Regions from separate parts of the Noviherbaspirillum sp. ST9 genome, predicted to be linked through region 2. Evidence: predicted binding sites of a transcription regulator. Region 2 holds the regulator's gene; the other holds the start of a gene.
The links. The regulator sigma-54, encoded in region 2, starts transcription at its own class of promoters, with help from an activator protein. The targets are predictions, from matches to a motif close to TGGCANGNAANCTGCTTT.
Positions count from the first base shown of each region.

Region 1: the regulator sigma-54 is predicted to act here: its motif matches at 3,676-3,693, upstream of ACNOHI_RS09965 (PEP-CTERM sorting domain-containing protein).

Region 1 covers NZ_JBLWFR010000004.1:180,415-185,961, forward strand. Annotated here, with positions in the region: gene ACNOHI_RS09945 (diguanylate cyclase) at 1-727, shown strand, start outside; gene ACNOHI_RS09950 (hypothetical protein) at 983-1,222, opposite strand; gene ACNOHI_RS09955 (tautomerase family protein) at 1,680-2,060, opposite strand; gene ACNOHI_RS09960 (superoxide dismutase family protein) at 2,363-2,950, shown strand; gene ACNOHI_RS09965 (PEP-CTERM sorting domain-containing protein) at 3,037-3,621, opposite strand; gene ACNOHI_RS09970 (GGDEF domain-containing protein) at 4,003-5,196, shown strand; gene ACNOHI_RS09975 (GGDEF domain-containing protein) at 5,352-5,547, shown strand, end outside.
Region 2 covers NZ_JBLWFR010000004.1:500,151-505,697, forward strand. Annotated here, with positions in the region: partial or broken gene aroKB (bifunctional shikimate kinase/3-dehydroquinate synthase AroKB) at 1-786, shown strand, start outside; gene ACNOHI_RS11530 (deoxyguanosinetriphosphate triphosphohydrolase) at 786-1,940, shown strand; gene ACNOHI_RS11535 (enoyl-CoA hydratase/isomerase family protein) at 1,937-3,028, opposite strand; gene hpf (ribosome hibernation-promoting factor, HPF/YfiA family) at 3,182-3,529, opposite strand; gene ACNOHI_RS11545 (RNA polymerase factor sigma-54) at 3,622-5,118, opposite strand; gene lptB (LPS export ABC transporter ATP-binding protein) at 5,138-5,547, opposite strand, start outside.

The sequences.
Region 1 (5,547 bases), 320 kb from region 2:
CTGCATTCGTTCCACCGACTTGCTGTGCCGATGGGGCGGCGAGGAATTCCTGGTGGTCATTCGCGCGCCACACGAGGTGGCGGCGCAAGTGGCGGAAAACCTCCGGTGCGTGATTGAAGGCGCGACATTTCCGGTACCGCAGGCAATCACCATCAGCGTGGGGGTTGCAAACCGGCGGACGGGCGAGGAGCTGACCACCTGGCTGGCGCGGGCCGATCACGCGCTCTACCGCGCGAAAGCGGGCGGACGCAATCGCATCGAGCAAGAAGGGGCCGACGCATTCAAGTTCAGCCCGCTGACCTTGAAGTGGAATCCGGCTTTCTCTACCGGCGAACCCGTCCTGGACGCGCAGCACCGTGGATTGATTGAACTCTCGGCGCAACTCCTGGAGCGGTGCACGGCCAATGATGGGAAGACCGTACTTCATCTGACGCGCAAGCTTTTGGACGACGCCGCGCGGCACTACCAGTATGAAGAGGGTGTATTGCGGGACCGCAGTTACCCGGACCTCGAAGTCCATCGAAACGATCACCGCAGGTTGTGCGAAAAAGGGGAAGCCTTGTTCGACAGGGTGGCCCACGGCGAGACGGATTTTTCAATGGTTGCTTCGTATGTCCTGAATGACCTCATCATCGGCCATATCGCCGAGGAAGATGTCGCCTACATTGCACATGCCGCGCGTGCGGACGTCGCAACCCGCAGCCAGCATAGTGCAACGATGCATTGAGGGTCGGCCCGCACGGGGCGCACTGAGGATCGGCGCGGGCAAGGAGGTCCGGTGGATTCAGCGTGAAGCAGGCAGGGCTGGAATCCCGGCGTGCGGGGCTAAGCAAATGGAAGAAATTATTCTGACTGTATTGTTCTTTGCAATATGCGTTAGCGGGCGGGTAGTGCGTTCGGGCTACCTTTTGAAGGCAATCGACCGGAGTCACCCGCCCGCTAACGCATGTTGCAAAGATATGGGCGCCTCTTGCGCACCGGCTTAGCGGCCGCCGGGAACAATCATGCGAGCGGCAAGCGTCGCCGCGGCGACCGACTCCATGCGGTCGGTTACCTGCGCAGGTGTGCCGGCATGCGGTCGCGGGATCGTCGCCGGGCACGGTTCCAGCGCGTTCCGGGAGATCAAGCCGAAACCGAGTTGGCGACGGATGTTGTCGTTGAATGTGCTCATGATGGCTTCCTCCATGACGATCCCGAAGCGCGCCGTAGTCCTGTAGTCCATCACGCGCCGTATGCCCATGGGAATGCAAGAAGCCTGCCAATCGGTGGTTGGGCCTGTGGCGCGGTAAAGGCCGGTATGGACAGGCAGTTCTGCACGAAGTGTCACCGCATTGCCTTGTTTCCGTGCACTATGCGGCCAACCCGCACCGGCTGGCGCGCGACGGGGGCGGTGCGCACGCCCGGCGAGCAGTGTGCAGGCAAATAGGTCCTTGCCTTGCTCGGAAGAACCGCTTCCCATTCTTGATAAACACAAGCGCACAGAGTTGGGAAGCGTCCAGCCGACGCTCCACTGGGATTGATCGCTTATTAACGATCACAGGGTCGGCAAAACCCCCATCGTCGGAGGCAGATATTCCTTCAGCTTCGCGATCGCATTCGCGTCGCCGAACGCATCCGCCATCTGGGCGTGGTTCAGTTCGTGAAAGATTGTGTTGGCCGGTCCGCCCAATCTGTCGACGCTAAGCGTGCGGCAACCGTCCTCCCGCCGGCGACCAGTTCTCCCACGGGACATCCTGGATGCACACCATCGCGTGCTCGGGATCGAAGCCGTGCTCGCGCAGTCTCTGTGCAATCCCCTCAACCAGCTGCCGCTTGATCCTGACACTCCGCCCTGCGCCGAGGAGGATTTCGATCAGCATGAAATCCGACGTCCGGGGCGAGGCTGCGTCAGGGAAGGTCGGGTGATAGTCAAAAGACGATTCATCGAGTTCAATGAAGCGCAGGAAGCGGTCATCCTTGCTAACGCCGATGGAGACGAGCGCGCCGTGAACCGCGGCGAAGGCGCGTTGCTTGAACTCCCGTGACTTCTTGCCCTGGGCAGTGATGGACACGAGCGGCATGGTTCTCCTCCTGATTTTCTTGTGAATGTTGCCGGGGCGTTCCGGAATTACGCGGGCCTGACTGCCTCTGGATGGTAGCAGGTCGCATGGCTAGATCTTGCCATGGCAACATCCCGCGGCTGCTGTCATTCAGTGATCTTTATCAAGCGGGCGGGGATGCGGCTTCATTAAGATCGAGCGAGCTTTTCCGGGTGCCGTCTGTTTTGCATGCTGGCGAGCACCCCTTCTCCGTCCCGCCGGCACATCGCCACTCCGGATGACCGGTTCCTACCGAACGGCAACCCCAGAAGAGGAGAATCCCCATGAAGCGCAATCCTATTGCAGCGAATGTTCGTCAAAACGTCCCGGCCCGTCTGGGTACGGCATTGAGCCTGATGGCCTCGCTTGCTGTCCTCGCTGCGCCTGCAGCGGCGCAGAAGCTCAGCGCCGACGTGAAGCTGTACAACACAACTGGCAACCCGGTGGGCAAGGTGAGGCTCACGCAGGAAGGCAGCGGGACGGTGTCCGTCCAGGCGCAGGTGCATGACCTTCCGCCGGGCTTCCACGGGTTCCATGTCCATGCGGTGGGCGAATGCGTTCCACCGTTCACCTCGGCCGGCGGGCACTTCGATCAGGATGCGCACACCCACAGGGACCACAGCGGCGATTTCCCCGTCCTGCTGGTCAATGCCGACGGCACGGCGACCGCGCGGTTCAATACCGATCGCTTCTCGGTCGCCGATCTGTTCGATGCGGACGGCAGCGCGGTCATCGTCCATGCCGGACCGGACAACTACGCGAACATCCCGACCCGGTATGCGGCCGCCCCTGACGCGACGACGCTGGCGACAGGCGATGCAGGCGCGCGCATCGCGTGCGGCGTGGTGGACAAGGTGGTGGGGAAGGATTGACGCGCGAGGGGCCGCGTCTATCCGAGCCGGCTGTTCCAAAAAAAAGAGCCCCGAACGGTCGGGGCTCTTTCATGCGTGCATTTCGCTCAGGCCGTGCGCTTGCTCTTGCGGCGCCATCCGAAACCGGCCAGGCCGATCGCCATGAGCAACGCCGTTGCAGGCTCGGGAACCTGGGTCGCCGGAGATTGCTGCGTGACGCCGCGCGTGATGTCAGCCGACAGTGTCGCGTCGGTGAAAATGTAATCGCCGGTGAGGGCCTTGAGCATGACGGACAGCTTTCCGTCCAGGATCAGGTCAGGCAGGGAAGCGACCAGGGTAATGTCGTACGGCGTGGGCGTATTGCCGTTCGGGACATTGGAGCCATTGAACACTTGCGAGGCGCCGTTGCTCCCGATATTGAAGGTAAATGTCTCGTTGTTCGGCTTGTCCTTGCTCACGTTGTCAATCAGCCTGATCGTCAGGGTCGCGCTGTTGATCGTGTCGAAACCGACGACAAAGCCGTCGAGGCCATCCGTAATGTCATGGGTAAAGGAGTAGGGCAACGCCGAGGTGACGTTGACGTCGGGCGCCGGGTCAATGAAATCCGTGATGACAGCGGCTTGCGCTGCGCTGCCTGCAAACACGAGGGCCGCGGCGCCGAAGGCAGACAAAAGCGTTTTGAATGTTGTCATGTATTTATTTCCCCTGAAAGAAGGTTAGCGCTAGTTGGTACTTCTTGTAACCATGTAGCAAGTTACGCGCCCGAAAGTAAAAGGCTATTAAAAACAATATGTTGGGAAATATATACAATGACGGCGCGACGCAGCTGTAAAGTTTTTCGACAGCATGTGTAAGATCCACCGACAAATGCGGTAAAAGCGCCCATCTAGCTGCCTTCCGCCATGTGATTGTCGTCATTTCCCCTACCATTTCCATGGGATTGCGCAGCGCCGGTCACGCTGCGACCATGCAATGTTTGCTGCGGGACTCGCTGGCTGCGTCCTGCCCCCACCCAATACCCTACTTCCGGTTACCGACTGCAAGCCAGGGCGTGCTTCACGAAAGCGATCACCATGTTGGGATTCGACCCTCGCTCGTTCATCATCATCTCGGCGGCCCTCGGCTTCCTCTGCGCGTTCGTCTTCGCTGTCCTGCAGCGCAGCTTCCCCACGGAGATCAAGGGCTTGAAAGAGTGGGCGAGGGCGTACTTCCTCATGACGGCGGCTGCCGTCCTGTTCGCGCTCAGGGGAAGCGTGCCGGTCGTGTTCACCAGCTACCTGGCGAACATCCTGCTGGTCGGCGGCATCATGCTGATGTACGCCGGCACGCGCGAGTTCGGGGGGCTGCCGCGCCACCATCGCGTCCTTCCCCTGTTCCTGACCGTGTTGTCGTTCGGACTGTTCTGGCCGACCTTCATCGAGGACGATTACCGGCTCCGCCTGCTCCTCATCACGGCGGCCAACGCGACGCTGTTCGGCCTGTGCGCCCTGATGGTCTTCCGCCTGACGACACAGCACTTCGCCGAATGGTTTACCGGTGCGGTCTTCCTGTTTACCGGCGGGGTATCCCTTGTCCGGTTCATGGCCGCGCTGCTTCAGCCGGTCAACAACGACGCCTTCAAGGACGTCTCGATCCTGCAGCACATCTACATGGGGACGTTTTCGTTTTCGGTGGTCGCGCTGGGCGTCGGGTTCATCCTCATGGTGAATCAGCGGCTGCGGGCGATGCTCGAACACGCCGCCTCGCATGACGACATGACAGGCGCGCGGCGCCGCAGCGCCTTCCTTGACCTGCTGGAGCGCGAACTCCAGGGCGCGCCGCGCGGGCGGTTCACCTCGCTGCTGATGATCGACATCGACGATTTCAAGGACATCAACGACAGGCTCGGCCATATCGCCGGCGACCAGGTGATCGTGGATTACGCGCAGAAGGCGCTGGGCGAGTTGCGTCGCGCCGACCTGTTTGGCCGTTACGGCGGCGAGGAATTTGTCGTCCTCCTGCCCGACACCTCGGTCGAGCAGGCCTGTGTCATTGCCAACCGCCTGCGGCTGGCGACAAGCAAACCTTCCGCTTGGGGCGTGCCGGCTTATACCGTCAGCATCGGCGTAGCGACGGTATCGGATGGCCGCGAGTCGTCCATGAGCCTGATTGCGCGCGCCGACGACGCGCTGTACGAAGCCAAGCGCGCGGGAAAAGACCGGATCTCGATCGCCAAGGGGCTGGAGTCGTCGGTTGCAGTCCTGTGCACGCACCCGAACAGTGCATGAGGCTTGCGCGCGATCAACGTGCACGGCCCCGATCCCGCGAATTCTCCTTTAATATTGCTGTATAGTAACTATTGGTTAATGGCCTGTGCGTGGCGCACCGGCCCAGCCCAATCGCCTCAGGCGAGTTCATAAAAATAAAGCAACGGAGACGATGCATGAGGATCGGCCGCCTTGTGTTGAACCGCTTCGCCGGCGACGACGCCAGGATGCGCCGGCTGGTGACGTATTGGGGTGCGACGGTGCTCCTTTACCTGCTGTCGCTGTCCATCCTGTGGGTGGAAGTCCTGTCGGGCGTGGCGCGGGCCGTGCCGGTCATTGCCCTGACGGTGATCGCCTTTACGGGACATGCCT
Region 2 (5,547 bases):
CTGATTGCCTTGGGCGGCGGTGTGATTGGAGACATGACCGGGTTTGCCGCGGCGACATACATGCGCGGCGTGCCGTTTATCCAGGTGCCGACAACGCTGCTGGCGCAAGTTGATTCCTCCGTTGGCGGCAAGACCGGCATCAACCACCCGCTTGGCAAGAACATGATCGGCGCGTTCTACCAGCCGCAGGCCGTCATTGCCGATACGTCGACCCTGAATACCCTTCCCGACCGCGAACTGTCCGCAGGGCTTGCAGAGGTCATCAAGCACGGCGCCATCATCGATTCGGCGTTCTTCGACTGGATCGAGGCAAATATCGGAAAGCTCGTGGACCGCGATCCGGAAGCGCTGGCGTATTCCATCCAGCGATCCTGCGAGATCAAGGCGGAAGTTGTGCGCCAGGATGAGCGCGAAGGTGGATTGCGTGCAATCCTGAATTTCGGCCACACGTTCGGACACGCGATCGAGGCCGGCATGGGGTATGGCGCATGGCTGCACGGCGAGGCAGTCGGATGCGGCATGGTCATGGCGGCCGATTTGTCCCATCGCCTTGGATTCATCGATTCGGCCAGTGCATCGCGATTGAAGGCGCTGGTGAAGGCAGCGCGGCTGCCCTTTGTTGCGCCGGATCTCGGCATCGAGCGATGGCTTGAACTGATGCAGGTGGACAAGAAGAACGAGGGTGGCCAGATCAAATTCATCCTCCTCAAGCCCCTCGGCACATCGGTCATCATGCCAGTGCCGCAGGATGCCTTGGTAGAAACCCTGAAAGCCTGCATTCGTTAATGGATTTCGAAGCCAACCTCGCACCTTATGCTGCACGTTCCGCGGCATCGCGGGGGAGGCGTTTCGCGGAACCGGCCCCGGCTTCGCGTACGGAGTTCCAGCGCGACCGTGACCGCATCATCCATTCGACCGCATTTCGCCGGCTCGAGTACAAGACACAGGTCTTCGTCAACCATGAGGGCGATCTCTTCCGCACTCGCCTGACGCACAGTATCGAAGTCGCGCAGATCGCACGGTCGACCGCACGCAACCTGCGTCTCAACGAAGACCTGGTCGAAGCGATTTCGCTGGCGCACGATCTGGGTCATACGCCGTTCGGTCATGCGGGACAGGAGGCGCTGGACGCGTGCATGAAGGAGTACGGTGGCTTCGAACATAACCTGCAAAGCTTGCGCGTCGTCGATCAGCTTGAGGAGCACTACGGGGCATTCGATGGGCTGAACCTGATGTTCGAAACGCGCGAAGGCATCCTCAAGCACTGTTCCACTTCAGATGCAAAGACGCTGGGAGAAGTTGGCCAGCGCTTCCTCGATAAGAAACAGCCGACTCTGGAGGCGCAGCTGGCCAACCTCGCCGACGAGATTGCGTACAACAATCATGACATCGACGACGGCCTGCGTTCGGGCTTGTTGACCACTGGCCAACTGGACGAGGTGGATTTCTATGCGCGTCACCGGACAGAAGTGGAACGCGCCTACCCCGGCATCACCGGACGCCGTGCCATCCATGAAACCATCCGGCGCATGATCAATGCATTGATCGTCGATCTGATCAATACTTCGAAGGCCCGCATTGAAAGCACCCAGCTCAAGTCCATTGAGGACGTGCGCAACGCGCCTCCCATGATCGCGTTCTCCGCGGAGATGAACAGGGAGGCCGCACAGTTGAAGCATTTCCTGCGTCACAACCTGTACCAGCACTACCAGGTCAACCGCATGACCAGCAAGGCGCGACGCATCATTCGCGAATTGTTCGAGGCATTCATGCGTGAACCGCGCCTGCTTCCCCCGGATTACCAGACAGGTCTGCGCGACGGCGCGACTGCCGACCAGATGCGGGCGCAGGCGCGCAAGGTCGCCGACTATATCGCTGGCATGACGGATCGATACGCGATGCGCGAATTCCGCCGCCTTTTCACCGTCGAAGAAATCTAGTCCAGCGTGCGCAGGGGGTGCGCATGCGCCGGCCATGCCGGTTCAAAGAAGCGCTCGATCATTTCCGTGCTGACGCCGGCCAGTTGTGCCGGCGACCATTTCGGCGCATTGTCCTTGTCGATCACCACCGACCTGATTCCTTCGAGCACTTCGCCGTTCTCAAAACTGCGGCGCACCATGGTACGCTCCATGCGCAGGTTGTCCGCAACGCCCATCGTCCTTCCACGACGCAGCTGCGACAAGGTCACGCACATCATGAGCGGCGAGCGTTTGCTCATGGTGTCGAGTGCTTTTCGTGCAAATGCGCTGTCGTCTTTCCTGAGAGAGTCCGCAATCGACAGCACATCGTCATGTGCAAAATGCCGGTCGATTGCGCTGCGCTCGGTAGCGAGCACGCTTGCTGCAGGTTCAGCCTGCGATGCGAATCGCGACGCGAATTCACGAATGGCGTCGGGCAGTCCGGAGGAATCTACGGACTCAAGCATGGCGGAGAGCGAAGCAAGTTCCGCAGCAGGCACAAACACGTCGGCGAGGCCGGCATACAGGGCATCGGCAGCGCCGATGGTTTCGCCGGTGACGCCGAGGTAAGTGCCGATTTCGCCGGGCACGCGCGACAGGAAATATCCCCCGCCCACATCAGGGAACAGGCCAATGTTCACCTCCGGCATCGCCATCTTCGTGCGCTCGGTGACGATGCGCAGTCGGTTGGATTCGCCCCCTTGCGCAACACCCATTCCACCCCCCATGACGATGCCGTCCATGACGGCGACATACGGCTTGGGATAGAAGTGGATGAGATGGTTCAGTGCATACTCTTCCGTGAAAAAGTCTTCCAGCGATGCGCTTCCGCCCTGCGGATTCGCCCGTCCCGCGTCGTAAAAGAAACGTATATCGCCACCCGCACAAAACGCACGCTCGCTGCTACTGCGGATCGCCACTGCGCGCACCGCACTATCGCTGCGCCACGCGATCAATGTCGTCGTGAGCGCGCGAACCATGTCGAGCGACAGGGAGTTCAGTGCTTTGGGGCGATCAAGCGTGATGAAGCCGATGTTGTTCTTGATATGGGTCTGGACGAATTCAGTCATGGCCGGCAAGTAAGTACGGGAAGCGGATCATTGTATCGGCAATGCCAGAAGCTCGCAGTCGCACGCCCGACATTCGCCGCGTGGCGGCGGCCAAATAAAAAGGGCGCATTGATGCGCCCTTGATCGTCATGGCCCTGACGGGCCGGAGAAATGTCACGCAGCGGCCGATGTGTCCGGCATGCGCTTGAACGATTCGTGCTGGTGGTCCTGGATCTTTGTCTTGTACTTCAGTACCTGACGGTCCAGTTTGTCAATCAATGTGTCGATGGCAGCGTACAGGTCTTCCGCAAAACTCTCGACATGAATGACGTTGCCCCGTAGTCGCAGATTGACTTCTGCTCTCTGTCTCTTTTCCTTTTCTGACGGTTTTTCCACACCCAAGATGACTGCGATATCAATGACATGGTCGAAATGGCGGATGATGCGTTCCAGCTTGGTTTCCGTATATTCGCGGATGGCCGGTGTCAGTTCGAGGTGATGTCCACTGATTGTAAGATTCATACAGCGCTCCTATGGATGGCGTCGCTGGAGGTTCGCACGTGCCCGCGTAGTCGAGCTACGCCGAACACAGCAACTACACTACAACACGAAAGCTACAGGGATTTGCGCAGATTGACTGGAGGGATTTTCAGGGCTTCGCGATACTTCGCGACGGTACGTCGTGCCACGACCATGCCTTGCTCCCCCAACATATCCGCAATTTTGCTGTCTGAGAATGGATTCTTGGGGTCTTCTGCTCCTATCAATTGTTTGATCAGCGCGCGGATTGCCGTCGATGAAGCTTCGCCCCCCGCTTCTGTGGCGACGTGGCTGCCGAAGAAGTACTTCAACTCGAACATGCCATGGGGGGTCAGCATGTACTTTTGAGTTGTCACACGAGAAATAGTACTCTCGTGTAAACCCAGTGTATCAGCAATTTCACGCAAGACAAGAGGGCGCATGGCGACGGCGCCATGGGAGAAGAAATTGCGTTGGCGGTCGACAATCGCCTGGGCGACGCGCAGGATCGTGTCGAAGCGCTGGCGCATGTTCTTGATCAGCCACTTGGCTTCCTGCAGCTGCGAAGTAAGCGACCCCTCACCCTTGCTCTGCTTGAGGATGTTGGCGTAGAGGGCATTCACGCGCAGGCGCGGCATGACGTCATGGTTGAGGAAAACCTGCCAGCCGTTCTTTGTTTTCTTGACAATGACGTCGGGGACGACGTAATCGGACGCATCCGAGGCAAACAGCGCGCCGGGGTGCGGATTGCAGCTGCGGATGACCGCCTGCGCCTCACGCAGGTCTTCTTCGTCGCAGTCGAGTGCCTTCTTCAGCTTGTTGAAGTCGCGCTGCGCGAACAGGGCGAGATGATTTTCGACGATGTCCAGCGCGCGGCGGCGCGTCACGAGCGCAATTTTCGGAAAGCGACGGATCTGGATTGCAAGACACTCGGATGCATTGCGTGCACCGACGCCTGCGGGCTCAAAGCTCTGGACCAGTTTCAGTGCGACGGCGAGTTCCTCGAGTTCGATCCCGAGCTCTTCCGGCAGACGTGCGTGGATTTCCTCGAGCGGTTCTTCAAGGTAGCCGTTGTCATTGAGCGCGTCGATGATCAGTTCGACGAGTGCGCGGTCGCGATGCTCGCGCACAGTGACGCGCATCTGCTCCAGCAGGTGCTCGCGCAGTGTGACTTCGTGGGCCTCGAGCTGAGGGCGTGCGTCGTCGTCTTCGGGCGCCTTTGAGGTGCGCGCGACGTCGTCGAAACTCCAGTCGCTGTCGCCGGAGCTGGCATCCGATCCCTCTGCGTTGCCACCTTCAAACGCACCTTCGGGTTCTTCGGATGAAGACGCGCTGCTGCTGCCTTCCGCTGCCGGTGCTTCCGTCGTGCTGCCGTTTGCCGTCGGGGATGCGCTGATGGCGCCGTCAGCAAGCAGGCGAACGGAATGGTCGAGGGGATCGTCGACCCGCTCCAGCATCGGGTTGTCCGAGAGGATCTGTTCCAGCTCCTGGTGCAGCTCGAGCGTCGACAGCTGCAGCAGGCGGATCGACTGTTGCAACTGGGGCGTCAGCGCCAGATGTTGCGAGATTCGAAGTTGGAGTGTCTGTTTCATACGTTCTGGTCTTCTTCCGTCACATCCGGAAGTGTTCACCCAAATACACGCGCCGCACCGACTCGTTTGCAATGATGTCGTCAGGACGGCCGCTTGCCAGGACTGAGCCCTGGTTGATGATATAGGCTCTGTCGCAAATGCCCAAGGTCTCCCGCACGTTATGGTCGGTAATCAGCACGCCGATGCCGCGTTCCTTGAGGAAGCGCACGATGCGCTGGATTTCGATGACCGCGATCGGATCCACGCCCGCAAACGGTTCGTCGAGCAGCACGAAGCGCGGGTTGGTCGCCAGGGCACGCGCGATCTCGACGCGACGGCGCTCGCCGCCCGAGAGCGAGAGCGCCTGGTTTTCGCGCAGGCGCTCGATCTGCAATTCGGCGAGGAGCGTGTTCAGCCGCTTGTCGATTTCAGCCTTGGAAAGCGGCTTGT